4 regions of the Serratia sp. GW822-FHT06D09 genome follow, and region 1 is predicted to be linked to each of the others. Evidence: predicted binding sites of a transcription regulator. Region 1 holds the regulator's gene; each other region holds the start of a gene.
The links. Region 1 encodes CRP, which controls carbon source genes, mostly activating them, when cyclic AMP is high. Its sites were predicted from a motif close to ATGTGANNNNNNTCACAT; they were not measured.
Positions count from the first base shown of each region.

Region 1 (7,930 bases):
AGTAACACACAGGCCGCCGTCAGCAGCCCCATAGACAGATTAAAGATGATCCAGGCCTTTTTGCTGCGTAACAAGCGGCCAATCACCGTGCCGAAGCCGAGCCAAATCACCCCGGCAACGATATTCACCACCAAAATGCCCAGCGAGATCGCCACAATCGACGTGTTGTACCTGTCGCCTGCCAGGCTAAAACTGGCCACCGCCCCCAGCGCCATCAGCCAGGCCTTGGGATTAAGGAACTGCAACAGCCAGCCCTGATACAAGCGTATCGGTTTGGGCGGCGCCACGTCGGTCTCCAGCTTTTCATAGGCGGCAGTGGCCACTTTCCACGCCAGCCACAACAGGTACAGGCTGCCGAGGATTTTCAGCACCAGGTGCAGCGCAGGATAAACCAGGATCAGGCTGCCGACCCCGAACGCCACCAGCAGCAATATACTTTGCATCCCCAGCATGATGCCTATCATCAACAGCAGCGAGCGCATAAAACCAAAATTGGCGCCGGAGGTGGTCAGCAACATATTATTAGGGCCTGGCGTGATTGCGGCGACCCACAGGAAGCCTAACATCGAAAGAAATAAACTCGGTTCCATGAGGTGGGTGCTCCTCACCCAGGGTGATTTTTTGCAGTATTATTGTCAGTTCAGGATAGTGAAGCTAACAGCGCACTATTAATCCCACAATAGCCGCCAATAAGATTTTTACTCAGGTTATGCATGAATCCTTTCGCCCTTTGACCGGGGCCAGTAATCCGCATCTGCAGACGCTGCTGCCAAGGCTGGTGCGCCGCCGCGTGCAGCTAAAACCACATTGGCAACGGCTGGAATTGCCCGACGGCGACTTTGTCGATCTCGCCTGGAGCGAAGATCCGGCTCAGGCTGCCGGCAAGCCGCGCGTGGTGCTGTTCCACGGACTGGAAGGCAATTTCTACAGCCCCTACGCTCACGGTCAACTCAACGCCTGGCGTGAAAAAGGCTGGCTTGGCGTGGTGATGCATTTTCGCGGCTGCAGCGGCGTGCCGAACCGCAAGCAGCGCATCTATCACTCCGGAGAAACGGAAGATGCGCGTTTCTTTCTGCAGTGGCTGCGCGCAACCTACGGTGAAGCCCCCACCGCCGCGGTCGGGGTCTCGCTCGGCGGCAACATGCTGGCCTGCTACCTGGCACAGCAGGGGGCGGACAGTCTGCTGCAGGCGGCTGTCGTGGTTTCGGCACCGCTGATGCTGGAGCCCTGTTCGTGGCGTATGGAACAAGGCTTTTCGCGCGTTTATCAGCGCTATCTGCTTGGGCAACTCAAACAAAATGCCACCCGCAAGCTGCTGCACTACCCTGACACGTTGCCACTCAAGCTGCCGCAGCTCAAAGCGTTGCGCCGGATCCGCGACTTTGATGACGCCATTACCTCGCGCATTCACGGCTTCAGCGACGCCAGTGATTATTATCGCCGTTGCAGCGCCCTGCCGCTGTTGCCGGCGATCCAGACGCCGTTATTGATCATCCATGCCAAAGACGATCCCTTTATGACCGACGAAGTGATCCCCGAGGTCACCTCGCTGCCGCACAACATTGAGTATCAGTTGACCGAGTTTGGCGGCCACGTCGGTTTTGTCGGCGGCACCTTGAAACACCCCCAAATGTGGCTGGAATACCGTATTCCATCCTGGCTTTCCCCTTATCTGGACACAACCACGTGATTATCCCCTGGAAAGAACTGGAAACTGAGACCCTAAACAGCCTGATCGAGTCCTTTGTGTTACGCGAAGGCACCGACTACGGCGAGCACGAACGCTCGCTGGAACAGAAAGTGGAAGACGTGCGCCGCCAGTTGAAAAACGGCGAGGTGCTGCTGGTTTGGTCAGAACTGCATGAGACCGTCAACATTATGCCGCGCGGCCAGTTCCGCGCCGGGCAGGAAGAAATTTAGTGGCGATCGGTTCTATGACTGACGGAAAAAATCAGGTAACAATGGATTATTGCAAACCAACGCGCGGAATTTTGCCCTTGGCGAAAGGGCGTCAAACAGACCAATAATCATATCTGACGCCTGCGCATTTAACACGGAGTGACCTACCACCATGTCCGCCAAACATCCCGTTATCGCAGTGACCGGCTCCAGCGGGGCCGGCACCACCACCACCAGCGTGGCGTTCCGTAAAATCTTTCAGCAGTTGAACATCCGCGCCGCCGAGCTGGAAGGCGACAGTTTCCACCGCTACACCCGGCCGGAAATGGACGCGGCGATCCGCAAAGCGCGCGATCTCGGCCGCCATATCAGCTATTTCGGCCCCGAAGCCAATGACTTCGGCCTGCTGCAACAAAGCTTTCTCGACTACGGCAAAAACGGCACCGGTCGCTCACGCAAGTATCTTCATACCTACGATGAAGCGGTACCCTATAATCAGGTTCCCGGCACTTTCACCCCATGGGAAGCCTTGCCGGCACCGACCGATGTGTTGTTCTACGAAGGGCTCCACGGTGGCGTCGTGACCGAACACATCGACGTGGCCAAACACGTCGATCTGCTGGTCGGCGTAGTACCCATCGTGAACCTGGAATGGATCCAGAAGTTGATCCGCGATACCGGTGAACGCGGCCACTCCCGCGAAGCGGTAATGGATTCGGTGGTTCGTTCAATGGAAGACTACATCAACTACATCACGCCGCAGTTTTCACGTACCCATATCAACTTCCAACGGGTGCCGACGGTAGACACCTCCAACCCGTTCGCCGCCAAGGCTATCCCTTCGCTGGACGAGAGCTTTGTGGTGATCCACTTCCGCGGGCTGGACCAGATCGACTTCCCTTATCTGCTGGCAATGCTGCAGGGATCTTTTATCTCGCATATCAATACGCTGGTGGTGCCGGGTGGCAAAATGGGGCTGGCGATGGAACTGATCATGGCGCCGCTGGTGCAGCGACTGCTGGAAGGAAAAAAAATCGAGTAATCTACGGGGCGCGGTACAACCGCGCCCCTTTATCCGTTACGCCAGGTCGCGGATTTCAAAACTGTGGGTCACGCTGGCGGCTTTGCTCAGCATCAGTGAAACCGAACAGTACTTCTCGGCTGACAGGTTGACCGCACGTTCCACGATCTTGTCGCTCAAATCTTTGCCGGTCACGATAAAATGCAGGTTGATGTGGGTAAACAACCGTGGCGCTTCTTCGCGGCGTTCAGAGGTCAGTTTCACCTCGCAATCACGCACGTCGTTGCGTCCTTTTTGCAGGATCGACACCACGTCGATAGCACTGCAGCCCCCTACTGACATCAGCACCATTTCCATCGGACTGGGTGCTTTATCGCCGGCGTTGCCGTCCATCAATACCTGATGGCCAGACGCGGATTCACCCAGAAACGTCAACCCTTCCACCCACTTAACTCTTGCCTGCATGCTGGTCACTCCGGTTAATTTCTTAAAATCAGAGTACGCTTTCGCATAGAAACTGGCAACGGAACCTGATGCTAATCATGCTGAAGCGAGACAACACGAGACACCCGCCTCACTCTGTGCTACAAACAGAGCCGCAATAAATCTTTCCGGGACACTGATTTCAGGGAAACTCCCAGGGAAAGGCTCCTTTACCGGTATGTTAACAGAATGTAGCTTGCAGCTCTCCCGGCAAGTTAATATGCTAGAGCGACAGCGTATATTTATGACACGCCTCAAAACCTGCTGATAGCCACCATTAAAACAACGGCGACAGCACGTTTTACAGGGAACTCTGACCCCTGTGACACAAGGCAGCGATAACAACAGAGGATAACAGCGAATGGTTCTCGGCAAACCGCAAACAGACCCTACTCTCGAATGGTTCCTGTCTCATTGCCATATCCACAAATATCCATCCAAAAGTACGCTGATTCACCAAGGTGAAAAAGCCGAAACGCTTTACTACATCGTCAAAGGCTCCGTCGCGGTGCTGATTAAGGATGAAGAAGGTAAAGAGATGATCCTGTCCTACCTTAACCAGGGGGATTTCATCGGCGAGCTTGGATTGTTTGAAGAAGGTCAGGAGCGTAGCGCCTGGGTTAGGGCGAAGACCGCCTGTGAAGTGGCTGAAATTTCCTACAAGAAATTCCGCCAGCTGATCCAGGTAAACCCGGACATCCTGATGCGCCTGTCTGCCCAGATGGCAAACCGCCTGCAGATAACCTCTGAGAAAGTGGGTAACCTCGCCTTCCTGGACGTTACGGGCCGCATCGCGCAAACCCTGCTGAACCTGGCGAAACAGCCTGATGCCATGACCCATCCGGATGGCATGCAGATTAAAATCACCCGTCAGGAAATTGGCCAGATCGTCGGTTGCTCTCGTGAAACCGTGGGTCGTATTCTGAAAATGCTGGAAGATCAAAACCTGATCTCCGCTCACGGCAAAACTATTGTCGTTTACGGCACCCGTTAATCACTGAAAAAACGGCGCGATAATTCGCGCCGTTTTTTTATGCCCCGATTTATCATGTGGCGCCGACTGATTTATCATCCGGAAGTCAACTATGCACTGCGACAAACGCTGGTGCTGTGCCTGCCGGTTCTGCTCGGGCTGTTGATCGGCCAACTGCAATACGGCCTGCTATTTTCCCTGGTTCCCGCCTGCTGTAACATCGCCGGGCTGGACACGCCCCACAAACGCTTCTTTAAACGCCTGATCGTCGGGGGTTCGCTCTTTGCGCTTAGCAGCCTGCTGCTGCAACAGGCACTGCTGTGGCAAGTGCCGCTACCCGCATTGATGCTCGGCCTGGCACTGTTGCTTGGCGTCAGCGGCGAAATCAGCCCACTGCACGCCCGCCTGCTGCCCGCCGCGCTGGTTGCCGCCATATTCTCTCTCAGCATGGCCGGTACGGTGCCGCTTTGGCACGCGCCGGTGTTATATATCGTGGGTACCGCCTGGTACGGCCTGTTTACCTGGTTCTGGTTCAAGCTGTGGAAAGAGCAACCGATGCGCGAGTCGCTCAATCAGCTCTATCTGGAGCTGGCGGACTACTTCGAAGCCAAATATTCGCTGTTGACCCAGCACACCGATCCGCAGACCGCCTTACCACCGCTGCTGGTGCGCCAGCAAAAGGTCATGGATCTGATCACCTTGCTGTATCAGCAGCTTAATTTTCTGCCCCATGCCAGCAATCTCGAACAAAAGCGCCTGCAACGCACCTTTCAGGTCGCGCTGGATTTGCAGGAACACATCACCGTCAGCCTGCACCTGCCGGAAGAGGTCCAAAAACTGGTAGAGCAGAGCCAGGCCGAAGCCATTATCCGCCGCAATGCACAGGTGATTGCCAATCGGCTGCGCACGGTAGCGCACGATATCCTCTATCATCAGCATTCTCAGCGTTTCAACATGGACCATGAGTTGGCAGCCCTGGAAAAAGTGGCGGCGCAGCACCCGGACAACCCGGTCGGCCAATTCTGTTATTACCACTTCAGCCGCATCGCCCGCCTGCTGCGCACCCAGCACCCACTCTACCGACGCGATCTGATGGCCAATCAAAACCGTCTGCCATTCTGGCCCGCGCTGGTCAGTTACCTGTCGTTCAAATCCAACGCCCTGCGCAATGCGGCTCGGCTGGGAGTCACCCTGGCGGCGGGCAGCAGCCTGGGCATGATTTTCAATCTGCCAAAACCTTACTGGATCTTGCTGACCATCATGCTGGTGAGCCAAAACGGCTACAACGCCACCCGGGTACGCATCCAGCACCGTGCGCTCGGCACCTTGGTTGGGTTGGTGATTGCCGCCGGATTACTGCAGCTGCAACTGCCCGAGGCTGAGACGCTGGGCGTGATGCTGGTGATCACGCTGCTGGCCTATCTGGTTTCACGTAAAAATTACGGGCTGGCGGTAATTGGCTTTACGGTGACGGCGGTTTACACCCTGCAACTGTTGGCACTGAACGGCACCCACTTCCTGGTGCCGCGCCTGATCGACACGCTGATCGGCTGCGTACTGGTGTTCGGCAGCACCATCTGGCTGTGGCCACAGTGGCAAAGCGGTCTGCTACGCAAGAACGCCCATCAGGCGTTGGAAAACGATCAACAGGCGCTGCGCCTGTTGCTGGAAGAGCAAGAACCCGATCCCAGCGCGCTGGCTTATGCCCGCATGCAGGTCAATCAGGCGCACAACGCGCTGTTCACCTCACTCAATCAGGCGATGCAGGAGCCGGGTTTTGAATCGAGCTACCTGGCAGATATGCGCCTGTGGGTTACGCACAGCCAGTTTATTGTCGAACACCTGAATGCGATGACCATTCTGGCGCGCGAGCACTATATGCTGACGCCAAAGCTGGCGGAGGAGTATCTGCAGTCTTGTGAAATCGCGCTGCAAAGCTGTCAGCAGCGGCTTGAATACGACGGGCCGAGCAGTGGCAACGGCATTATGCAGCCACCGGATTTGCAGCCGGATATGCCGGTGACTGAAATGGAACGCCATCTGCGGCGGATTTTGTCCCACCTGAGCGTCATGCACACCATCTCGTCACTGGCCTGGCGCCAGCGTCCGCACCATGGCATCTGGCTGAAGCGCAAACTGCGCGATCAATAAGGGCACCCTCGGTGCCCTTATGCATTAAGCGCCAATCACGTCCTGCACGGCCAGCTCAAACAGCGCCATCCCTTCGTCAATATCCTCGGTTGCTACCACCAGCGAAGGCGCAAAACGGATCACGTTTGGCCCGGCATTGAGGATCATCAACCCGCGTGCAGCGGCGGCAGTCAGGAAATCACGCGCCTTACCGTGGTGATTTTTCGTCAATTCGGCACCGATCAGCAGCCCCATGCCGCGAATGTCGCTGAAAACACCATATTTCTCGCCAATCTGCTTTAACGCCTGCACGTACAGTCCATGACGCAGTTCAATGCCACTGAGCACTTCCGGCGTATTGATCACGTCCAGCGCCGCCTCCGCCACCGCGCAGGCCAACGGGTTGCCGCCGTAGGTGGTGCCATGGGTGCCCACCTGCATCACCGAGGCAATCTCTTCGGTGGTCAGCATCGCGCTAACCGGGAAACCACCGCCAAGCGCCTTGGCGGTGGTCAGGATGTCTGGCGTCACGCCATAGTGCATATAGGCGAACAGTTTGCCACTGCGCCCCATGCCACTTTGCACTTCGTCGAATACCAGCAGCGCCTGATGCTGGTCGCACAGTTCGCGTACACCCTTGAGGAAGTCGGCGTCTACCGGGGTAATCCCCCCTTCACCCTGGATCGGCTCCATTACCACCGCGCAGGTATGGTCGTCCATCACCGCTTTCACCGCGGCCAAATCGTTGAACGGTACGTGTACGATATCGGCCGGTTTCGGCCCAAAGCCGTCGGAATATTTGGCCTGTCCGCCGACGGAGACGGTAAACAGCGTGCGGCCGTGAAACGCGTTATAGAACGCGATGATTTTGGTTTTGTACGGACTGTGGCGGGTAATCGCATAATGACGCGCCAGTTTGAAGGCAGCTTCGTTAGCCTCTGCGCCGGAATTGGCGAAAAACACCCGATCGGCAAAGGTGGCGTTAATTAGCTTGGTCGCCAGGCGCAGCGCCGGTTCGTTGGTGAACACGTTGCTGGTATGCCACAGGGTTTCGCCCTGCTGTTTCAGCGCCTCAACCAACGCCGGGTGGCAGTGCCCCAACGCCGTCACCGCAATGCCGCCGGAGAAATCGATGTACTCTTTCCCTTGCTGGTCCCATACGCGGCTGCCTTTGCCCCTGACCGGGACAAACTGAGCAGGTGCATAAACAGGCAGGATAACCTGATCAAAGGTGCTGCGGGTTACTGCAGATTTTTCGGTCATTATGGGGTCCACCCTGAAAGTAACTCAGTTTTTTAATGGCAATTGAATGAAAATATAATCACAAAATATGCATAAAAAACCATTAAAGGGCAAACGCAAATCACCTTGGCGACTAAAAAAAATCTAAGCAATTAACTTTTAAGGAAATTATCCAACAGCTG
Region 1 covers NZ_JBXALO010000016.1:9,997-17,926, forward strand. Annotated here, with positions in the region: gene AC1RKG_RS23675 (LysE family translocator) at 1-590, opposite strand, end outside; gene AC1RKG_RS23680 (hydrolase) at 710-1,690, shown strand; gene AC1RKG_RS23685 (YheU family protein) at 1,687-1,920, shown strand; gene AC1RKG_RS23690 (phosphoribulokinase) at 2,072-2,941, shown strand; gene AC1RKG_RS23695 (OsmC family protein) at 2,978-3,385, opposite strand; gene crp (cAMP-activated global transcriptional regulator CRP) at 3,765-4,397, shown strand; gene AC1RKG_RS23705 (YccS/YhfK family putative transporter) at 4,452-6,527, shown strand; gene argD (bifunctional acetylornithine/succinyldiaminopimelate transaminase) at 6,552-7,769, opposite strand; gene AC1RKG_RS23715 (aminodeoxychorismate synthase component II) at 7,901-7,930, opposite strand, start outside.

Region 2 (7,930 bases), on a different contig from region 1:
GACGCGGCGATGACAGAAATGCGCGACGCTTCGCAGGCGATGCGGTGTTAAGCCTTAACCCAAACTGCTAGTATCGAATGTAACGTTCGGGTTAATGAGCGGCGTTTTCTCACGAGGGATCTCACAGGGTTGTTTTTGCCGCCGGCATGGCCAGCCCATGGCAAACCAGGATAAAAGATTAGGATGATAGAGTGAAAAAAACGTTAGGCGTCTTCTTTCCGTTGTATACCACCACCCTGCTGATGCTGCTGGGTTCAGGGTTACTCACCACCTACATCTCCCTGCGTTTAACGTCTATTCACGTGACCGGCGCGTTGATCGGCGCGATTATTGCCGCCAACTACATCGGTTTGGTGATCGGTGGCAAGGTCGGCCATTTTCTGATTGCTCGTGTCGGCCATATCCGCGCTTACGTTTCCTGCGCCGGCATTATTACCGCGGCGGTGCTGGGACATGGCCTGACGGAATACATCCCCGTGTGGGTGGTGCTGCGGCTGATTATCGGCCTGTGCATGATGTGTCAGTTCATGGTGCTGGAAAGCTGGCTTAACGATCAGTCGGAATCCAATCAGCGCGGGATGGTGTTCGGCTTCTATATGGCGGCTACCTATTTGGGCATGTCGTTAGGCCAGGTGGTGCTGATGCTGCAGGCCAACCTCGGTATTACCACTTTGCTGGTGATCGCCCTGTGCTTTGCGCTCTGCCTGGTGCCTATCGCCCTGACTACCCGCACCAATGCACGCCATATGTCACCGGCACCGATGGAGCTACGCTATTTTATCGGCGCCATCCCCAAGGTGCTGGCGACCACGCTGGTCATCGGCATGGTAGTGGGATCTTTCTACGGGCTGGCCCCGGTCTATGCCAGCATGCAGGCGCTAACCACCCAGCAGACCGGCTTGTTTATGGCGATATCGATCTTCGCCGGGCTGGTGGCGCAATTCCCGCTTAGCTGGCTGTCGGATCGCTATAACCGTACGCTGTTGATGCGCATCAACGCCATTTTATTGATCGTAGCCGCGCTGCCGTTGGCATTGGTACCGCACATTGATTTCCCAGTGCTATTGGTGGTGGGCTTTATCGTCAGCATGCTGCAGTTCACGCTCTATCCCTTGGTGGTTGCCCTGGCAAACGATTTGATAGAGCCGGAGCGGCGCGTCTCGTTAGCCGCCTGTTTGCTGATGGCCTTCGGCGTGGGCGCCAGTGTCGGCCCCCTGGCGGTCGGCGCGCTGATAGAGCCGCTGGGTGGGAATACGCTGTATGCCTTCTTTGCACTGTGTGGTGTGCTGCTGGTGGCCTTCAGCCGGACGGTAAAACAAGACGAATCGCAGTTTGTTCAAGATGCGCCATTACCGCACATTCCCCTGCCGGACAGCCTGACCAGTTCGCCGCTCTCTCCGGCGCTGAACCCAACCTTTGATGAACAGATTATCCACGACACCATGCCGCCACCGGAGGCGGCTCCCGATCCGATAGAGCCGCAGGCCAGCGATGCGTCGGGCCAGGAAGAAGCGGAGCCCCCTGTTCCGCAGGGAGCCGATCCTGATGAAGATACCGGATTGAAAAAGGCCCACTCCATGCTTTAAGCGGCCATCGCTGTATACGATGGGCTGCTACAGATCGAGGAAAGATCCCAGACGGTAACCGCGTTCCGCGATGGCGTTTTTCATGCCTGGCGAAGTCAGAACGTCCACTTCGGCAAGCCGCGGGTAGCAATATTTACTCGCCAAAATAGTGTTATCCAGGAACGCCGGGTGGCACATCATCTCCACCGACTTGGCACCACGTTGATCGGCACGATCGAGCACCTGTAAAAACAGCGTTTCGGATATCGATTCGCCATAGAAACCCGCATCAAACCACTCGGTACTGCGGTCATAACGCAATGGGATATCTTGCCGTTCAACCTCCTGACGCCCAATACGCAGCGGGATGGCACGGGACTGAGCAAATGCCTCGACCAGCGGGTAAATCTGCGGCAGCATATGCACGTGATGATGGCTGTCGATATGCGTCGGCGCTTTGCCAAACACCGCCATGAACCTGTCGTATTGGCTCACCAACTCATCGTGGATTTCGTCCATGCTCAGCAGCCCAGACTCTGCCCTTTCCCATAACCACTTGCCCAGCTCTCCGCGTTCGTTAACCAGCGAAGGCATGGCCGTCAATGGATGCCCGTGAGTCAGCACAAAATGCAGGCCGATCTTCAGCCCAGGATAAAGCCGGCTGAGGCTGGCGGCATGCTGTACGTCCGGGCTATTCACCATTGCCGTGGTTGAAGTGACCACCCCATAGTGAAACGCCTCAATCACCCCATAGTTCTGTCCCTTGCTCAGACCAAAATCGTCGGCATTCACTATCAGTAACTTTTCCATTTTGGCATCCATTTAACAAATTTTTGGCAAGGGAATACCGTCCGTCAGGTACGGCAATTCCCCTTCGCTTAAGCAAAGAAATTTATTTCATCAGGCTATTGGCGGCCTGAAAGGCATTCGGAATATCGGCGTTAATGCTTATCGGGAGCGGCCCTAAACAGGGCCGTAGAACTTTTTTCGGTAATTACCCGGCGTCACTTCGGTGAGTCTCTTAAAGTTTTTAATAAACAGGCTCACGTCGCCATAGCCAGAGTCGAAGGCAATATCCGAAACCGAATAGTTGGTGACTTCAAGCTGTGTTTTGGCAAAGTTGATGCGGATTTCATTGATCACCTGCATTGGCGTTTTATGGTAATAGCGTCGCATCGCCCGGGTCAGGTACTCCTGCGTTTTTCCCGACAACTCCACCATATTGAGCAGCGCCTTTTCACCAAACATGGCTTTATCATGCATGCCGGCCAGGGTGTTTTTCAGCCACTGCGGGATATCGTCCCCCTCGCCGCTCTCTTCCTTATAGTGACGAATGCGGCTGATGATATAAAAGGTCAGCGTTTCCAGGAATTCGGCAAAATCATCCTCGCGAAACTGGGGGGAACCCACCACCGACTCGATATAAGCCAGGAATTCATTCTTCAGGCTATAGGCCTGGGAGGCGACAAAACAGCGTGGCAACTGCTGCAAATAGTTCTCTTCGAAGAACACCTTGCCAACCGCCACGTTGAAGATTTTCGCAGCGCCGAACTCATAAAAGCTCTGATGGCGCGAACCAATGGGGATGAAGACAAAATCGCCCCGTTCCAGCAGCACGCGCTTGCCGTTGATCTCCTGATAACATTTGCCGCTCAGGACGATGGTGAACTCATAGTAGTCATGCTGATGCAGCCCAGTGGCGCTTTCCACCTTGTTATAAATGAACAAATGAAAATCTTTGCAGTTAAAGAAATCCTGCTCCCGAATCAGCTTAACGTCGTTCGCATTCAGCGAAACCAGGTTCTCAGACATCGCATGCGCTCCCGTTAATCAAAGCCGTTCTGCCGGGCCGTCTCGGCAAACCAATAGCCACTCTTCTTCAACGTGCGCTGTTGGCTCTCCCGCTCCAGCCGAACTAACCCGTAGCGATTCTTGTAGGCATTAAGCCAGGACCAGCAGTCGATAAAGGTCCACAAATGATAGCCTTTGCAGTTGGAACCCTCCGACAGCGCCTGATGCAGCCATTTCAGATGATCGCGGATAAAGTCGATTCGATAATCATCCTCCACCCGTCCACTAGGGCCGATAAATGCCTCTTCACCCTCTACGCCCATGCCGTTTTCTGAAATATAGCAGGGAATGTTGCCGTAGTTTTCCTTCAGATCCATCAGGATGTCATACAGCCCTTTTTCATAGATTTCCCAGCCCCGATGCGGATTGATCTTGCGGCCAGGCATGTCGTAATAGCTGAACAGATCTTCCGGCATCGTCACGGGTGCGTCGGCCCGGTAGCCTTCTTTCGCTTTAACCCTGCGCGGTTGATAGTAATTGACGCCCAGAATATCCACCACGCCGTCGGCAATCAGCTGTGCGTCCTCCGGTGCCGTTTGTGGCAACAAATCATTGGCGCGCAGTAAATCAACCAAATCTTGCGGATAACGCCCTTTGGTCACAGGATCAAGGAAGCTTTTGTTCAGCAACAGATCCGCATGATGGGCGGCCACGCCATCTTCCTGGCTGTTCGAACGCGGATAGGTCGGGCTCAGGTTCAAAATAATGCCTATCGCGCCTTGGTGGCCCAACGCCCTGAACTCCTTCACCGCTTTGGCATGGGCCAGCACGCTGTGGTAAGCCACCGCGACTGCCCTTTTAAAATCAACCACGCAAGGATAGTGCAGGTCGTTCAGATAGCCCGCTTCGACCGGCACAATCGGCTCGTTAAAAGTAAACCAATGAGTGACCCGATCGCCGAACAGGCTGAAACAGGTTTTGGCATAGCGGGCATAGGCTTCCACCACCGCCCGGCTTTCCCAGCCGCCTTTTCGCTGCATGCACATCGGCATGTCGAAATGGTAAAGGTTGATAAATGGCGTAATGCCCTCAGCCAGCAGGCCATCGATAAGCGCGTTATAGAAAGCGACGGCTTTCGGGTTCAGCTCGCCCTCCCCGTCCGGGATCAGCCGTGACCAGGAAATAGAGGTTCTGAAGGTATTATGCCCAAGCTTTTTTAACAGCAGGATGTCTTGCTGGAAACGGTCATAAAAGGTGGATGCCTCGGACGGACCGACCTGATGATGAAAGCGTTCTGGCGCAATGTCATACCAGTAATCGAAGATGTTCTGACTTTTGCCATCCCGTGCAGAGGCCCCTTCCGACTGCGGCGCAGAGGTCGCACTTCCCCACCAGAAATCGTCAGCAAATTGATATTTCATCCAAACGCCCCTAAAACCGGGGCAGCAAAGGCTGCCCCAGACTGACAGTTAGAATTTCAGCGCCTTGGCGATGTCTTCTTCGCTTTCGGTAGCCTGATCGATCTGGCTCTGCGCCTTGTTGGATATCATCACAAACGGCAGGTAAATCAAGGTCGCCACGCCCAGGTTGAAGAAGCTCAGCAACATGGCGACGATACTGCCGTTGGTGTTGAAGAACGCCCCCAGGCCTACCGGCATGGTCCAGGGCGCAATGTTGGTGATAGGCGGGATCATTCCGGTGTAATAGGCCACCGTGGTGATGATCGTCAATACCGGTTGAACCAGAATGAACGGGATAAACATCACCGGGTTCATGATCACCGGCAGGCCGAACAGGATAGGTTCGTTAATCTGGAAGATGCCCGACGGGGTAGCCAGCTTGGCGACCTGGCGATAGTCTTCACGGCGCGAGGCGATAAAGATGGCGATAATCAGCCCCAGCGTAGACCCGGTCCCGCCCAGATAGATATAAGAGTCGACGAAAGGTTTCGCCCACATATGGAACTCTTTGCCGGCGGCAACGGCGGCTTCGACCGAACCATACTTGTTGTAAAGCTCTACGTTTTCCAACGCGAATGGCGTCATGATGCCGCTGTCCAGCGCGGCCAGCGCCATCGAGCCATGCACCCCGAAGAACCACAGCAGCGAGGAGAACATCACATACACCCAGCCGACCACGCTGCCCATTTTCGCCAGCGGAGCCGAGATGCTGTCCATGATGATTTGGTGGAAGTTGGTTCCCCACAGCGTCAGACAATAGGCAATCACGCCCATGATCGACAGGATCAGGAACCCGGGGATCAGTGCGGAGAACGAGCGAGACACGGAAGAAGGTACGCTGTCGGGCAGGCTGATGACCCAGTTGCGGCGCACCACAAAGGTAAACATCTCCGCCACCACCAGGCCGATCACCATGCCGGAAATGATGTTGGCGCCGCCAAGCCAGTTAGCACCGACGGCATAAGCCTCACCGACGCTGAACGGCGTTACCGTCATAAAGGCGGCAACCGCCAGTAGCGCGGCCGCCAGCGGGTCAACCTTACGCTCCTCCGCTAAAGCCATGCTGATAAAGAAGGGCGTCATCAGGGACATAATCCCCAGGGTGCCGTTATAAACGCTGCCACCGATGGTCTTCAGGCTGTTTAGCGTTTCAATGGTGGACGCATCCAGCCGTACCCCCAATGAAAAGAAGAACGAGCCTTCGCCGAAACTGAGGAATACGTTGTTGATCAGAACGAACATCGCCCCGGTCAACGTCAGCGGCATTAATCGAATGAACCCGTTTTTGATGGCATTAACATGGGGCTGTTTACCAATTTTCACGGCAAAGGGCAGTATGACCTTTTCCAACGAGGCAATTAACGTATTCACGGCAGACCCCTTTATTGGTTAGCTTTTTTTATGGTGGCGACCGCGGCCTTCAACACCCCAAGGCCATCAAGCTTGCCGTATAAAGCGGAATCGATCACTTCGACGGGCTTATTGGGCAGCTGTTTTTGTACTTCGGCTAACGTATAGGCAATCTGTGGCCCCAGCAGGATCAAATCTGCCTCTGCGCCCTTTTCCGCTGCCAGCGCTTCGGGATAAGCGGCAATGATCACTGGCACTTCGTACTTCTCGGCCTGCGCCTTCATTTTTGAGACCAGCAGAGAAGTCGACATACCGGCAGAACAAAACAGATAGATTTTTTTCTTTTCCATACCCAATCCCTCAAGATAATCAAAAAAGCCCCGTGTCATTTGTTTGCCAGATGCAATAGCGATTGCCTCGCGCACATTCCTTATGAAAATTTCCGTTGCTCTGCCCTGGTTGCGAACAGTATACGGAGGCATCGGAGCGGACCGGTAAGCCATCGGCGTAAAGAACCGTCTCTCCTTGACCTTCCAGATTGACCCTCTTCACATTTTGCATAAAAAATTAGTGTGACCGGGCTCACAAATAACCTTAAATTACCGAATTAATTCATCTAAAATAAACAAATACCAATTATAAACAATACGTTATAAACATGCAGGGTATTTATGGATTATTCTTCTCGCGGGATCGTGCAACGGGGGATAAGTGAGCACAGAATAGTTCGCCCTTGATTAGAACTGGTCATCAAGGGAAGGCGTCGAGACCGAAGGAAAAACGGATGGGAATGGGGTGATTTCTGAGCAGATACGCTTGGTTTTTAGAGCCAGAACGGGGATTGTAACGCCTTTCGTTCATTACAACCCCAGTTTGCGTAAAGCTCCCCATTTTTACCTGTGACAGCGGATTGCCCGCTGGGCTAGTATAGCGTCGGTATAAAAGCTTATTGATCCCCATCGTCGGTAGCCGCAGCGCCCTCCGTTCCGTTTGGGACTGGTTTGATCAATGGCTTTACCTCGCCCTGCGACCGCCTGCAGGCGTGATTTTTGTAACACGGCGTGATACCTAATGATGAAAAACAACGTCAAAACTCATTTCAAATTCAATGGATTGGAAACAGTAATCTTATGAATAGCACCGACAAGCTCGATTCACACACGCCGATGATGCAGCAGTACCTGCGCCTCAAGGCTCAGCATCCCGAGATCCTGCTGTTCTACCGCATGGGCGACTTTTACGAGCTGTTCTATGATGATGCCAAACGCGCGTCCCAACTGCTGGATATCTCGCTGACCAAACGCGGTGCCTCAGCAGGGGAGCCTATTCCCATGGCCGGCGTTCCCCATCATGCGGTGGAAAACTATTTAGCCAAACTGGTGCAGCTTGGCGAATCCGTTGCCCTGTGCGAACAAATCGGCGATCCGGCCACCAGTAAAGGCCCGGTTGAGCGCAAAGTGGTGCGTATTGTCACGCCTGGCACCATCACCGACGAAGCCTTGCTACAGGAGCGTCAGGACAACCTGCTGGCCGCCATCTGGCAAGACGCACGTGGCTTTGGTTACGCGACGCTGGATATCAGCTCCGGCCGTTTCCGCGTTGCCGAACCAGCAGATATTGAGACCATGGCGGCCGAGCTGCAACGCACCAACCCCGCCGAACTGCTTTATCCCGAAACCTTTGAACAGATGTCGCTGATTGAACAGCGCCATGGTCTGCGTCGTCGCCCGCTGTGGGAATTCGAACCGGAGACCGCCCGTCAGC
Region 2 covers NZ_JBXALO010000006.1:305,017-312,946, reverse strand. Annotated here, with positions in the region: gene AC1RKG_RS16760 (MFS transporter) at 192-1,586, shown strand; gene chbG (chitin disaccharide deacetylase) at 1,614-2,375, opposite strand; gene chbR (transcriptional regulator ChbR) at 2,529-3,377, opposite strand; gene AC1RKG_RS16745 (glycoside hydrolase family 1 protein) at 3,392-4,777, opposite strand; gene chbC (PTS N,N'-diacetylchitobiose transporter subunit IIC) at 4,826-6,187, opposite strand; gene AC1RKG_RS16735 (PTS sugar transporter subunit IIB) at 6,199-6,516, opposite strand; gene mutS (DNA mismatch repair protein MutS) at 7,297-7,930, shown strand, end outside.
Region 2: a site for CRP is predicted at 6,703-6,720, ahead of AC1RKG_RS16735 (PTS sugar transporter subunit IIB). Genes of this name have one in related genera too.

Region 3 (7,930 bases), on a different contig from region 1:
TTCGTTGGAGTGCGCCAGAATAATGCCGCTGAACGGCAGGGCAGAGATCCCTTCGGTACCGTTGTAGTTACCTTCCTGGGTGGCGGTCAGCAGAGGATGCAGCACCTTGATCGGCGCTTTGAACATCTCCACGAACTCCATAATCCCCTGGTTGGCACGGCACAGGGCGCCGGAATAACCATAGGCATCCGGATCGTTTTGTGCGTGGTTTTCCAGCTTGCGAATATCGACCTTGCCGACCAGCGCGGAGATATCCTGGTTGTTCTCGTCACCCGGTTCCGTTTTGGCGATGGCGATCTGTTCCAGGATGGACGGACGCACCTTGACCACTTTGAATTTGGTGATGTCGCCGCCAAATTCATGCAGGCGTTTTGCCGCCCAAGGGGACATGATGGTGCCGAGGTAACGATTCGGAATGTTATATTCTTTTTCCAGAATAGTGGCATCTTCCTGCGGATTGAACAGGCACAGCGGGTGGTCGTTTACCGGGCTGCGTTCGCCGTTGGCGCTCAGGGTATAAATGGGCACGCGTTGCATCAGCGCTTTCAGGCGTTCTGCCAGCGATGATTTACCGCCGCCGACGGGGCCCAACAGATAAAGAATTTGTTTCTTCTCTTCGAGGCCCTGAGCGGCATGTTTCAGGTAAGAGACTATCTGTTCGATAGCTTCTTCCATACCGTAGAACTCTTCGAATGCCGGATAGCGTGCGATCACGCGGTTGGAGAACAGGCGAGACATACGCGACTCAAGCGCGGTATCCACCATAACTGGTTCACCGATAGCCATGAGTAGACGTTCTGCCGCATTGGCATATGCACTGCGATCTTGCCGGCAGATGGTAAGAAATTCCTGCAGTGTGAACTCTTCGTCCTTGGCAGCTTCGTAGCGCTGGCGATAGTGGTCAAATATGTTCATGGCGATGCCCGTCCTTTCGTTATTAGCACAGGTTAAAGGGAGCTGATGATTGTGTTTTGGCCCCCGAAAGAAGAAGTTATCCTTGAGTACAGCAACCCGTATGCCAACTTGGTGCGCTTATTATCGCGAGTTGCGCTGTATTGCCACTGGGCTCAGGATTCATTCACCTTCTGATTTAAGCTTAGTTTGCATACCAGAAAATTTCCTGCGTGGTAAAAAGCTTTTTTTAAGTCATATCAATGACTCAGTTATGACAGGGATAGCCAAATGCCTTGTCTGGCGCGGCCTGCGGCAAAAAACGTCACTGTTCCGCCATGATTAATTCATATTTCTATTCTAAGTTATTCGATCTTGGTTGTTTTCTATTGTAAAGATTAGGCGCGTAACGACAATTTCACATAAACTAAGCCAGCTATTAACTCTGTTATTTATGGAAAAAGAACCAGTGAAGATTTTTCAACTCAAAACGCTAGCAATTATCGCTTCCGCAATGGTTTGTGCGCAAAGTGCTCAGGCTGGGACCTGGTCACTCGGTGCTTCCGCGCTGGTTAGCCCGGATCCGTATCGTGGCTATCAGGACCGCGTGTATCCGGTACCCGTCATCAACTATGAAGGGGATGACTTCTACTTCCGTACCCTGACCGCCGGTTATTACCTGTGGAAAGATCAGGAAAACCAACTGAGTCTGATGGGTTACTACTCGCCGTTGGGCTACCGTCCGGGCGACAGTGACGACGATCGCATGAAGAAGTTGGACAAGCGTCGCGGCACGTTGATGGCCGGTCTGGCTTATACGCATAATGCTGATTGGGGCACCCTGCGTACCACTTTTACCGGTGATACCCTGGATTACAGCAACGGCATGATTGGTGACTTCGCCTATCTGTACAAGTTTGAGCTGGACGCCTTCACCTTGGTGCCGGGTGTGGGTGTGACGTGGAGCAGCAAAAACCAGAACAAATACTACTACGGCGTTAGCGATAACGAATCTCGCCGCAGCGGTCTGGACAGCTACACGCCAAGCGACAGCTGGGCACCTTACGTTGAGCTGAGCGCCAACTACAAGATCAACAAAGACTGGAATGCCTTCTTTATGGGGCGTTACATCAAACTGTCTGATGAAGTGAAAGACAGCCCGATGGTGGATAAATCTTACACCGGGGTGTTAATGACGGGTGTGAGCTACAGCTTCTAAAAAGCGAATGCACAAAAAAAGTGCAATGTAGGCATCATAAAGGGGCGCTGGCGCCCCTTTTGCACATCTGTAGTGCAATGATGCAGGGCGGCAGTTTTCACCGCCCCTGCTGCGATCACGCGTTCTTGCGGGTGCGGAAGGTCACTGCCAGCCGTGCCGGTTGTTCCCCTGCTGCGATCAGCGGTTTGCTGACGCGGCCGGTTTCCACGCAAACCATGGTTTTATACCCGTCGTTAGGCATGTCCGCCATGCTGCAAGAAAGCTCTACGCCAGGGTTCCAGGCAATCACATCGCTCATGTGATGGTGATGAACCTCAATGGTGCGTTGGAGCGCCGCATCTTTGATCAGGCTAAAGGCCTCCGGCTGGGTATAAACCCGATCGGTCTGGCCGACGAAGGTCACGTCACCGGTCTGTTTGGCTTCGGCGCCCCCAGCGACTTTATCGATATAAGGCACGCCGAGGCCGGCTACCTTAACCTGTTCAATGTCCCCGATCTGGAAGTAGCTATGCAGCGCCGCAGTGGCCTGATAATCACCGTGGGACTCCAGCTCTATCTCACACTCTTCGCCTAGCTTGAAGCGGGCAATCAGCGTAAAGGCGTGTGGCCACAGGCTACGGGTTTGCTCATTGTCTTTCAGCGTGAAGGTCAGAATGACGCCGTTATCATCTTCATCATGCGCCGTCAGACTCCAGGGCTGATTGCGGGCGAAACCGTGTGAAGGTTTTGCCACCGGACCAAACCAGGGCCAGCAAATGGGGACGCCGCCGCGGATAGCATTGCCTTTTTTAAATGGCGTGTTGTTACTCAGCCAAATGACCGGCTTTTCACCGCTGGGTTGCCAGGCCAACAGATGCGCGCCTTGCAGCGTGATAGCCGCACGCACTTTCGGGTGGGAAACCACCACCACGGGCAGTTCGTCGAGTTGCCGTTGGCTGATATAAGGAGAAATTTGCTGAGTAACGGGTAGGGTGAAAATTTTTTCGTTCATCGGTTGGCCTTTTGTTCGCCGTAGAAACAAAAAAAGGGCGACAAAAATGTCGCCCTCATCATCAGCTTGGCATCAATCCATTATTTGGAGATGTGAGCGATCAGATCCAGAACCTTGTTGGAGTAACCAGTTTCGTTATCGTACCAAGAAACCAGTTTCACGAAGGTGTCGCTCAGAGCGATACCGGCTTTGGCATCGAATACGGAAGTCAGAGTTTCGCCGTTGAAATCGGTAGAAACCACTTCGTCTTCGGTGTAGCCCAGCACGCCTTTCAGCTCGCCTTCAGATGCAGCTTTGATAGCAGCACAGATTTCTTTGTAAGAAGCAGGTTTAGCCAGACGAGCAGTCAGGTCAACCACAGAAACGTTCGGGGTAGGAACGCGGAACGCCATACCGGTCAGTTTGCCGTTCAGTTCTGGGATAACTTTACCTACTGCTTTAGCAGCACCGGTAGAAGAAGGGATGATGTTTTGAGATGCGCCGCGGCCGCCGCGCCAGTCTTTGTGAGACGGGCCATCAACGGTTTTCTGAGTTGCGGTAGTTGCATGCACGGTGGTCATCAGCGCTTCAACGATGCCGAACTTGTCGTTGATAACTTTAGCCAGTGGTGCCAGGCAGTTGGTGGTACAAGAAGCGTTAGAAACGATTTCCTGACCAGCGTAAGATTTGTGGTTCACACCCATAACGAACATTGGGGTGTCGTCTTTGGATGGGCCAGTCAGAACAACTTTCTTAGCGCCTGCAGCGATGTGTTTACGTGCAGTTTCGTCAGTCAGGAACAGACCAGTTGCTTCTGCAACGACGTCAACATTGACTTCGTTCCACTTCAGGTTAGCCGGATCTCTTTCTGAGGTACAACGGATGGTTTTGCCGTTAACAACCAGGTGGCCGTCTTTAACTTCTACAGTGCCGTTGAAGCGGCCGTGAGTAGAGTCATATTTCAGCATGTAAGCCATGTACTCTGCGTCTAACAGGTCGTTGATTGCAACGATTTCGATGTCAGAACGTTCTTGAGCAGCACGAAAAACAATGCGACCGATACGGCCAAAACCGTTGATACCTACTTTGATAGTCATATATTCCACCAGCTATTTGTTAGTGAATAAAAGGTTGCCTGTAAAATTACAAAAACCTTACCAAGCGTCAAGCGGAATCGTGTCAATACTTGCTGCAAATCAAACCTCGCAGCCTGGTTTGAGCGCTTATTGCACGTTCCGTTTGCGTTCGGCCTCATCCGTAATATGGGGTCAAACCGCCAAGTATAAAGTCAGTCCATATAAGATATGTGATCGGTATCACATATTGCCGCGACGTGACCTTTATGGGCTACAGTTTAGGCCAAAAAGCGCTGCAGTGTTGTTAATTTTTTGTTATTATTACTCATTGTTTTCGTTGACATTATCCACATTCAGAGAAACGCACAAATGGCTAAAGAGACAACCCCTGACCATCCGGCCACGGAACTGAATGAAATCCAACGTTATGTGACTCAGGAACGTGGTACCGAGGCGCCGTATTCCGGCAAATTGCTGCACAACAAACGCGAGGGCGTGTACCATTGCCTGTGCTGCAACCACCCGCTGTTCTACTCAGACAGCAAGTACGACTCCGGCTGTGGTTGGCCGAGCTTCTATCAGCCGGTATCTGACGATGCGATTCGTTATCTTGATGATAATTCACATAATATGCATCGCGTTGAGATCCGCTGTGGTCACTGTGACGCGCATTTGGGCCACGTATTCCCCGACGGCCCGCAGCCGACCGGCGAGCGTTTTTGCGTTAACTCGGCGTCGCTCAGTTTTACCGACGGTGAGAACGGTGAGAAAACGGCTGGCTAGAGCTAGTACGTTGTTAGAAAAATCGATTCAGCTAATTATTCTTGCACGAGTAAGGAAAAGCCCTGATGGATGTGAAAGACCTGATTGCCGCCATGACGCCGGAAATCTATCAACGGCTGGTATTGGCCGTTGAGCTGGGCAAGTGGCCGGATGGCGTAGCCCTGACTCCGGAACAGAAAGAAAACAGCCTGCAGGCGGTCATGCTGTGGCAGTCGTTGCACAATGCCGATCCGCAACACATGAGTATCGGCACCGACGGCCAGATTGTGATGAAGAGCAAGCAAGAGCTGAAACAGCAGTTTATCGCTGAACCCTTGGCTAAGCTGAAACCGCAGTAAATCGAATAACGGGGCGATAGTGACATCGCCCCGTGGGTTTAGCCTTTCCCGCCGTTGATCCCCAGCGATTCCGCCAGTTGATGCGCGAGCCGGTTATTGTCGTCTGCGCCATATTCCCAGAACATCGCGCCCCCTAATCCCTTACTTTTGATGTAATCAGCCTTCAGCTCAACCGAGCGTGGGTTCTCGTACGAAATGGCGAATAAAGGTTTGCCCTCGGCGGATTTCATCGTCAGATAGGGAACCTGGGCATCGCTGTCCCAATGGGCGCTGAAGCGCCGCTGTGGATCGTTTAACAGCTTGCTGACGATATCGTTATATTTGAAGTAGCTGTCTTTGGTCAGGTCCAACCCCAGTGATTTGAAGACGGCGGTTTCGCGCGCGGTGAAATAGGGTTGGGTGACAGGGTTTTTCTCTGCGTCGGCTTTGTCCCAGTCGATGCCGGGCTCAGTGGCGCGTTTGGGTACCCGACCATAAAAACCGATGCCCAGATTTAACTGCGCCGGTTTAAGTCCAGCGGCCAAATAGTTATCCACGACAAAATTGGCGCTGTAGCGATCGGCCGCCGCGACGGTCGGCCACTGTTTGGAATCATACAGATTGGAGTTGAAATACTGAGTGCCGTACGCCATGTCGTAGGTCATCAGGTTGATGTAATCGAGGTAGGGCGCAATACCTTTGACGTCCACCCATTCCTGCGGACTTTTGACGTTGGCACCCACGGCGATGGTCAGCAATTTATTTTTATTCAGGGCGCTATGCAGTTCTTTCAGCAGCACTGTGAAGTTGGCCCGGTCCGCCGGTTGGCTTTCGACCAGCCCCCAGGCGCCGTTAACCGGGTACTCCCAGTCGAGATCGATGCCGTCCAGTTGGTACTGCTTGATGACGTCCAGCACCGAACGGATAAATACGCTCCGGCTCTCTGGCGTTGCCGCCGCACCAGAAAAACCGCGAGCACCCCAACCGCCGACGGACAGCAGCACTTTCAACTCCGGATTCTGTTTACGCAATACCGGCAGCAGCTTCAGATCGGCCATCACTTTAGGTGACAGATAAATCTGGTGCAGGCGAGCCGGGTCTTTTAGCGCCGGATTGGATTCGTCTTTCTCATCGTTGTAGATCAGGCCGAAGGAGTAATTGAGGTGGGTGATTTGCGTGACGTCCAGCTTGTTGATGTCACCGCCTGGACCGGCGGTAACGTCACCCCCGCCGTTGAAATAACCGACGGAGAGGTAAGAGGCGGCATGCGCCATGCCGGCACCAGCCATACCAAACTGCACCGCCACCAGCAAAGGCAGCAGTTTACGGGTGAAAACCATGTTATCTCCTTTGGTCGGCAAGGCCGACCCGAAACCGCCTCAGGCGGTAACATAAAGCCGGGCTCAATGGGCCCCGGATGCGTATAACTGATTGATGCCAGAGCATCAGCGGTCATAACAGCAAAAGTGCTGCACGCGAACAAGATGTCATCACAGGAGAATGGTCGGAATGTGAGCGATGTCGAGATTTGTCGGTGGGGGAATGGGCGGGTGCCATCAGCACCCGACGCATTATCGTTCGATGAATTGTGACAGGGTAACGAGTTTTGCACCAGCCTGCTGCATGGCCTGAAGGGCTTCCTGACTGTCACCAGCTTGCAAATTAACGCCGCGACAGCCGTCGGTAATTACCGAGGTCTGGTACCCCAGCGCGAGAGCATCCAGGACGCTGAATTTGACGCAGTAGTCGGTTGCCAGCCCCATCACGGCCAAATGGCTCACGTCATGAGCTTTCAACCAGCGGTCCAACTCGGTGCGTGAGCGATGCCCGTTGTCGAAGAAGGCGCTGTAGCTGTCGATATCCGTATTTTGACCTTTACGGAATACGGCGACGATATCCCGTTGGTTTAATTGCGGATGAAGCTCGGCACCTGGGCTTTCCTGTACGCAGTGCACCGGCCACCACACCTGCGGCAACCCCTCCAGTTCACCCAGCGTACCCACCTGTGCGTTGGCGTTTACCGCAAAGCTACGGTGATTGGCAGGATGCCAGTCCTGGCTGGCGACTACAGGTTCGCCCCGCGCGTTGCAGGCCTCTATTGCCCGATTGGCTACGGCGATCACGGCATCGCCGTCTGTCACCGCCAGTGCGCCGCCGGGGCAAAAATCGTTTTGCAAATCGATTAGCAGCAGGGCTGTTTTCATCGCGACTCCGTCTTGGGGTTAGGGTTAACCACTGATGCTTAGTTCACCGCGCAAGTCTTGCTGCATCTGGCTGCGGATTTGCTCCGGCGTCAGCGGTTGGCTCAGCAAATAATGCAGCTTGGTCAAGGCGGCTTCCACCGTCATGTCGAAACCGCTGATGACCCCCGCATGGGCCAGCGCGTTACCGGTGGCGTAGCCTTCCATATTCACCCGACCGGAGATGCACTGGGTCAGGTTCACGACCACAATGCCGCGTTCGGAAGCGTCGCGCAATTCATCAACCAGCTCCGCTTTTTGCGGTGCGTTGCCCACGCCGTAAGAGCGCAGGATCAAGGCTTTCACCGGTTGCAGCAAAAAGTTGCGGACTACCGCGCCGGAGATCCCTGGATAAATCGTCACCACGCCGATCGGCTGCGGGGTAATGTCATGCACTTTCAGATCACCGTTGCAGACCGGGCTGTCGATACCGT
Region 3 covers NZ_JBXALO010000003.1:679,039-686,968, forward strand. Annotated here, with positions in the region: gene yeaG (protein kinase YeaG) at 1-915, opposite strand, end outside; gene AC1RKG_RS10950 (MipA/OmpV family protein) at 1,346-2,110, shown strand; gene AC1RKG_RS10955 (D-hexose-6-phosphate mutarotase) at 2,226-3,101, opposite strand; gene gapA (glyceraldehyde-3-phosphate dehydrogenase) at 3,182-4,177, opposite strand; gene msrB (peptide-methionine (R)-S-oxide reductase MsrB) at 4,526-4,939, shown strand; gene AC1RKG_RS10970 (YeaC family protein) at 5,005-5,277, shown strand; gene chiD (chitinase ChiD) at 5,316-6,596, opposite strand; gene pncA (bifunctional nicotinamidase/pyrazinamidase) at 6,828-7,460, opposite strand; gene ansA (asparaginase) at 7,485-7,930, opposite strand, start outside.
Region 3: a site for CRP is predicted at 4,385-4,402, ahead of msrB (peptide-methionine (R)-S-oxide reductase MsrB). Genes of this name have one in related genera too.

Region 4 (7,930 bases), on a different contig from region 1:
CACCAGGGCATGAGCTTCCTTGCCCTGTCGCATCTGTTGCTGGATGCGCCTATGGTAGCGCGCTTCGCTGAGTATCCGGCGTTCCAGTCAGCGCGGCTGTTGCTGCAGGAACGGGTGCCGGATGCGGTCGAGCTGTACAGCACCCGTCGCCATTTCGAAACCCACGAGGGGACTATCACCCCGGCCAGCTTCGCCGCACGCGAGTTCAACCGTGTGGACTCCCCGATCCCCGAAGTGCAGTTGCTGTCCAACGCCAACTATCACCTGATGCTCACCCAGGCCGGCGGCAGCTACAGCCGCTGGCAGAATCTGGCCTTGACCCGCTGGCGCGAAGACGCCACCTGCGATAACTGGGGCGCTTTCTGTTACCTGCGCGACCCGCAAACCGGTGAGGTCTGGAGCAATACCTGGCAGCCGATCGGTGGTGCCGCCAAGGGGTACAGTGCCGTGTTCAACGACGCCGGGGCCGAGTTCCAGCGTCAGCAAGGGTCGCTGTCGGTGAAAACGCAGGTGGTGGTATCGCCGGAAGATGATATTGAGCTGCGCCGCGTAACGTTGGTCAACCGCAGCAAGCAACCGCGCACCATCGAAATCACCAGCTATGCAGAAGTGGTGCTGGCACCGGCCGGCAATGATCTGGCCCACCCGGCGTTCAGCAACCTGTTCGTACAAACCGAACTGTTGCCGGATCAAGACGCCATTTTGTGCCACCGCCGCCCGCGCGAACCGAAAGAAAAATGCCCGTGGTTACTGCACATGATGACGGTGCAAGGCCGCACCAGCCAGACATCGTTCGAAACCGACCGCGCCAAATTTATCGGCCGCGGCCGCACCCCAGCCAATCCGCAGGCGCTGTATCAAAATACCCCGTTAAGCAACAGCGCCGGACCGGTCATTGATCCGATCATCGCTATCCGTCAGCGCGTGGTGCTGGAACCAAATGTACCGCTCACACTGGATATCTTCTATGGCGTCAGTGAAGACCGCGCCAGCAGCCTGGCGATGCTGGAAAAATACCGCGATCGCCATTTGGCAGACCGGGTGTTTGAACTGGCCTGGTCGCACAGCCAGGTGGTACTGCGTCAACTGAACGCCAATGAGGATGACGCCAACCTGTTCAATCGTCTGGCCAGCGCGGTGGTCTTCCCGGCGCAGGAAATGCGCGCCGCCAGCAGCGAAATCATTAACAACCGCCGTGGCCAGTCTGGGCTGTGGGGATATTCAATCTCCGGCGATCTGCCGATTGTGCTGCTGACCGTGACCGACGGCGAAAACATCGAGCTGGTTCGGCAACTGATCCAGGCGCACAACTACTGGCGTCTGAAAGGGTTGCAGGTGGATCTGGTGATCCTCAACGAAGACATCGGCGGCTACCGTCAGGATCTGCAAAACCAGATCATGGGCCTGATCGCCGCCGGCATGGAGTCGACCCAAACCGATAAGCCGGGCGGCATCTTCGTACGCACCAGCGAACATATGTCACCGGAAGATCATCGTCTGCTGCTCAGCGTCGCGCGTATTTATCTCGACGATCGACGCGGCGGTTTAACCGAGCAGCTCAACCAGCGCCTGCAGTTGCCACAGATCCTGCAGCAACCGCTGTCGCCGGTGACCGCCTCGTCGAAACTGGCGACGGTGGATAATTTGCCGCGCAACCTGCATTCGCCGCAGTTGCCCGACATTGCCGCGCTGCAGTTCTATAACGGCCTCGGCGGCTTCTCGGAGAATGGCCGCGAATATGTGATTGCGATGAACGAAAGCAAGATCACCCCGGCGCCCTGGTCGAACGTGATGGCCAACCCGATGTTCGGCTCGGTGGTTTCGGAAAGCGGCCAAGCCTACACCTGGTACGAAAACGCCCACGAATACCGTCTCACGCCTTGGGACAACGATCCCATCTGTGACCGCAGCGGCGAAGCTTTCTACCTGCGCGACGAAGAGAACGGCCATTTCTGGTCGCCAACCCCGCTGCCCGCCCGGGGCCGGGGCCATTACCTGACCCGTCACGGTTTCGGCTACAGCGTTTTCGATCACCGCGAAAGCGGCATCGACAGCCAGTTCACCCTGCTGGTGGCCAAAGATGCCCCGGTAAAACTGTTCCTGCTGACGCTGACCAACACCTCAGGACGCACCCGCAAGCTCTCGGCTACCGGTTATGTGGAGTTTATCCTCGGCGATCTGCGGCAAAAGTCGGCCATGCATATCGTCACCCAGGCGGCTTCGTCTGAAAACGGCTGCGGTATCCTGGCGACCAACCACTATGGGGGCAACGGATCGGATCGCACCGCGTTCTTCGGCGTCTCGGGGGCGCATTGTTCGCTCACTGGCGACCGGCGTGAATTTATCGGTCGTAATGGTTCGCTGACCAATCCGGCGGTGCTAAAACTGCGGCGCCTGTCTGACAAAGTCGGCGCCGGTATGGATCCGTGCGGCGCGGTGCAGTCGGCCATCAGCCTGATCGACGGCGATCAACGCAGCTTTGTGTTCGCCCTCGGGTTGGGGCAAAACGCCGAAGAAGCCGAAGCGCTGCTGCACAAATACCTCCAGGAGGACAACCTGCAGGATGAGTTGCAACAGGTGTCTGCGCACTGGGACGGTATTCTCAACAAAGTGCAGATAGGGACGCCGCAACCGGCCGTCGATTTACTGGCCAATGGCTGGCTGCTGTACCAGACCCTTGCCTGCCGTATTCAGGCGCGCAGCGGTTACTACCAATCCGGCGGTGCCTTTGGCTTCCGCGATCAACTGCAGGATACTTTGGCACTGACTCACGCCGCCCCGGAACGGCTGCGGGAACAGATCCTGCTGTGCGCTTCGCGCCAGTTCGTCGAAGGCGACGTGCAACACTGGTGGCATCCGCCGCAGGGCAACGGCGTGCGCACCCGCTGTTCGGATGACTATTTGTGGTTGCCGCTGGCCATTTGCCACTATCTGGACGCCACCGACGATCGGAGCATCCTGGATGAACAGGTGGGCTATCTGGAGGCGCGCAAACTGGCACCCGGCGAGGAGTCTTCCTATGAACAACCGGCGCAGAGCGTAACGCAAGAAACCTTGTATCAGCATGGCGTCCGGGCGTTAAAACACGGATTGAACTTCGGCGAACACGGTCTGCCGCTGATGGGAGCCGGTGACTGGAACGACGGCATGAATATGGTGGGCCTGGAGGGGCGTGGCGAGAGCGTCTGGCTTGGCTTCTTCCTGTTCCATATCCTGCAGCGTTACGGCAAGTTGGCAACCACGCGTCATGACGACGAACTGGCGACGCTGTGCCGCCAACAGGCCGAGACGCTGCGCAATAATCTGCGTGACCATGCCTGGGACGGCGAATGGTACCGTCGGGGCTATTTCGACAGCGGGGAACCGCTGGGCTCTCATCAGTCGGCGGAGTGCCGTATCGACGCCATTGCCCAAAGTTGGTCAGTGCTGTCCGGTGCCGGTGATGCGCCGCGCAGCCTGCAAGCCATGCAGTCGCTGGATAAACACCTGGTCGACAACCAGGCCGGCCTGATCAAACTGCTGACGCCGCCTTTTGACGGCAACGGCCCGAATCCGGGCTATATCCGCGGCTATCTGCCTGGCGTGCGGGAAAACGGCGGACAATATACCCATGGCGCGGTGTGGGCGGTGATGGCCTTCGCCGAAATGGGCAATATCGAGCGCGCCTGGGAACTGATGGCGCTGATCAACCCGATCAATCACAGCCTGGACAGTACCGCGGCGGAACGCTACAAGGTCGAGCCGTATGTGGTTACCGCCGATATTTACGCGGTGGCGCCGCACGTCGGTCGCGGCGGCTGGAGCTGGTATACCGGCTCTGCCGGTTGGATGTATCGGCTGATCCTCGAGTCACTGCTGGGTCTGAAACGCCATGGCGATCGGCTGAGCGTCAATACCCGCCTGCCGGCGGACTGGCCACAGGTGACGCTTAACTACCGGGAGGGTAGCAGCGAATATCGGTTGGTTGTTCGTCAGGGGCAAGGCGCGGCGCAGGTCAGCGTCGACGGTGAAAAACAGTCGGAAGCCGTGATAACACTGGTAGACGATGGCAAAATCCATCAGGTGGAAGTGACATTGGGGCAGTAAATATCGGGGCGCGGCGGGTGCCGCGCCCAACGTCTACAAGCCGTTATTTACGCGCCAGCAACAAGCCCAGTACCAGGCCAACCGTGGCACCGATCCCTACGCTGCACCAGGGGTTTTCACGCACGTATCCGTCGGTTCGGCAAACGGCGTCCTTGGCACGCGCATAGTAGGACTCGGTGGTGTCAGCCAACCGCGACTTGACCTCACTCAATGCCTCTTCGGCATGAGCTTTGATATCGATATAGGCCTGATCGGCCCGATCGCCGGAGTACTTCAACACTTCTTCCAGCGTGTCGCTCAGCATTCTCAGATCGTCATCGAGCGTGGTTTGATCCGCATCCGTATTTCTCGCCATGGTAAGTTCTCCGTGTTTAAAAAATGAAACGGCCCTTAACTATAGACAAGGATCGTCGATCCCCGCCATCAGACTGATGGCTAAAATCAGAACACCAGTTGGACTTTGGCGGCCCGGCTCTTGTCGCCGGCAAACGTCAGCGCCTCAGCCAGTTGACGATTGTCAAACTCGGCGGACAGCAGCGGCAGCGGATTGACTGTTCCCTCGGCCAACCACGTCACCGCCAGGGCGAACTCTTCAACAAACCGGAAGGATCCCAGCAGATTCAGCTCTTTGGCGATCAACAGCATCAGCGGGAAATCCGGGAAGCTGCTTCCCATACCGACTTGCACCACCGTCCCCTTGGCGCGGGTGACCTCCAGACAACGCTGCAACGACAGTGGATGGCCGGAGACTTCAAAAGCGATATCAAAGTACCCTTTTTCCTGCTGATAGCTGCTGAAATCGTCATTGCCGGCGTGCAGACAGCGGGATGCCCCCATCTCTCCGGCGATATCCAGGCAACGCGGGCTGAGATCGGCGCAGACAATTTCGTCGGCGCCCAACGCCTTCAGCGCCGCCACCAGCAGGCAGCCTATCGGGCCGACGCCGGACACAAATACCTTTTTCCCTTTCACTTCACCGGGCTGGCTGGCGGCATGTATCGCCACCGCCAGCGGCTCGGCAAAAACCATCACCTTCTCGTCGCAGTTGGCGTCGAACGCAATGCACTGCGCGCTATCAACCACCTTGTACTGGGTAAAAGCGCCGTCAACATGTGGGAAGTACATCGCGCTGCCGAAAAAGCGCATTTGAGTACATTGGTTTTGTTGATCCGCCCGGCAATACTTACACTGCCCGCAGGGCTTGCTGGGGTTTAACGCCACTTTCTGGCCCACGGGCAGGCGAGCCGTGTCGCTGGCGACCACTTCACCGATCACCTCATGGCCCAGCACCATCGGCTGACGCACCTGAAAACTGCCGACTTTACCCTCCTGATAATAATGCAGGTCTGATCCGCAGATGCCACCACGGGTGATTTTCACCAGCGTGCCGTGGCCCTGGTACTCAACCTCCTGCTCCACTACCGCCACGTCATATTTGCCGTTGACCACGCAGGATTGGGTTTGAATTTTCATCATCATATTCTCATAAGCAGGCGGCTATACCGCGGCCGACATTCCGCCATCGACAAACAGCAGGTGACCATTGACAAAATCAGAGGCTTTGGACGACAGGAACACCGCCGCGCCAATCAACTCCTGCGGATCGCCCCAACGGGCAGCCGGGGTACGCTTGGTCAGCCAGGCGGTAAACTCTTGGTTGTCCGCCAGTGCCTGAGTCATTTCGGTTTTGAAGTAGCCCGGGGCAATACCATTGACCTGAATGTTGTAGCGCGCCAGCTCTACGCACATGCCGCGCGTGAGCATTTTCACCGCCCCTTTGGAAGCGGCATAGGGGGTGATGGTGTCGCGGCCCAGTTCGCTCTGCATCGAGCCGATATTGATGATTTTACCGCTTTGACGCTGCACCATATGGCGGGCTACGGCTTGTGACACCATAAATACCGCCTTCTGGTTGACGGCAATAATGTCGTCCCAGTCTTTTTCCGGGAATTCGGTAAACGGGTGGCGACGCTGTATGCCCGCGTTGTTAATCAACACATCGATCCCACCGCTTTGCGCCTCAATTTTCTCAATAGCGGCATGAATGGCCTGGGAGTTAGTGACATCAAAGGCCGCGGCATCGGCGCGGAAGCCCTCACGGCGCAGTGCTTCAACGGCTCGCTGGGCGTTTTCTTCGGTGGTCGCATTGACCAATATGTGAGCGCCGTACTCCGCCAGCCCACGCGCCAGCAGAAAACCAATGCCCCGAGAAGCGCCGGTAATCAGTACTTTTTTATTATCCAGTGAAAATAAGTTGTTCATAACGTCCCCGGCAGAGTCATTCAGATAAGACAGGTGCCTATCTCAGCGGATCGCCGCCGGCAAAAACGTGATGACGATCACTTAAAACAGTGTTACTAAAACCTGTTACCTTTAACGTGAAGCCACGCAATCTCGCGGGAAATAAACTCAACACATTTCATTGAAAAATAAGATTTTTATACTTTATGTCGTCGATTGTTATCACTAAATCGATTTGTTAACATGGCGTTATTCGCGATTTCGCCGCCCCACCCTGTTAAGGCCTCAGAATGAAGAACCAACGCGTCACGCTGCAAGATATTGCGCTGCTCGCCGGCGTGACCAAAATGACCGTCAGCCGCTATCTGCGAACGCCGGAAAAGGTGGCGGCCGAAACCGCCGAGAAAATTGCCCAGGTGATGAAGGAAGTTAACTTTACCGACGGCGATGAAGCACGCTCAACGCAAAAGCCGCGCATTGGCGTTTTGATCCCCTCGTTCAACAACCAAATTTTCGCCGATCTGCTGGCCGGAATCGAATCCATCACTCTGGAACAGGGCTACCAAACGCTGGTAGTGAACTATGACTACAGTCGGCAGCGCGAAGAAGAGCATATCGTCCAACTGCTGGCTTACCCGATCGCCGGGCTGATCCTGACGGATTCGGAGCATACTCTGCGGGCGGAAAAGTACCTGACGGCCGCCAAAATCCCGGTGGCGCAGGTGATGGATCTGGAAGGTCCGGAAGGAAGGATCGCCGTGGGGTTCGATAACTTCCAGGCGGGTTACGACATGACCGAAGCGCTGCTCGCCAGCGGTAAACGTCAGGTGGTTTATTTTGGCGCCATGTCCGATGCGCGCGACACCAAACGTTTTCAGGGCTACTGCCGGGCGATGGAAAAACAGGGCCTGACACCGCGCCAAATCACACCGCACCGTGTTTCGTCGGTGACGGTCGGCTCCGACATGCTGGCCATGGCACGGCAGCTTTACCCGGATTTGGACGGTATCTTATGCACCAATGACGATCTGGCCGTTGGGGTCTTACAGGAGTGTCTGCGGCTGGGGCTGCGGGTTCCGCAGGATATCGCTTTGTCGGGATTTCACGGCCTGGATATCGGCAAAGCCACCACGCCGGGCATCGCCAGCGTTATTACACCCAGGTTTGATATCGGCAAGGTGGCCACAGAGATCTTGTTGAAACGCATTAAAGGGGTGCCGTGCATTGAGCGCGTTGATCTGCACTACCGCATCTCACTCGGCGGCACCATTTAACTCAGCGGTTAACATGTTCGGTAACAGCGGCCGCCTGTTTCGGTTTTTCGCTGCGCGCCGCCAGCCACAGGCCGCTGTTTTTCATCGCGTAGCCAAACACTAATCCCACCAACAGGGAAAGGGTCACCAGAGACCAATTGCCTCCTCCGGCGAAGGTGGCGCAAGCGCCGATAAAGGTGCCGGGCACAAAACCCAGCCACTGCTGCTTTGCCTGAATGCACATCAGAAAAGCCACCGCGCCGGTCAGCAGATAACCGAGCAGGCTCCAGCCGGGCGCCAGCTCACTGCCGTGAATGATCGCCATCGCCCAAAATACCCCGCTGCAGCAG
Region 4 covers NZ_JBXALO010000003.1:7,019-14,948, reverse strand. Annotated here, with positions in the region: gene AC1RKG_RS07735 (glycoside hydrolase family 94 protein) at 1-4,086, shown strand, start outside; gene elaB (stress response protein ElaB) at 4,130-4,441, opposite strand; gene idnD (L-idonate 5-dehydrogenase) at 4,528-5,559, opposite strand; gene idnO (gluconate 5-dehydrogenase) at 5,584-6,348, opposite strand; gene AC1RKG_RS07715 (LacI family DNA-binding transcriptional regulator) at 6,618-7,601, shown strand; gene AC1RKG_RS07710 (DUF1097 domain-containing protein) at 7,603-7,930, opposite strand, start outside.
Region 4: a site for CRP is predicted at 6,414-6,431, ahead of idnO (gluconate 5-dehydrogenase). Genes of this name have one in related genera too.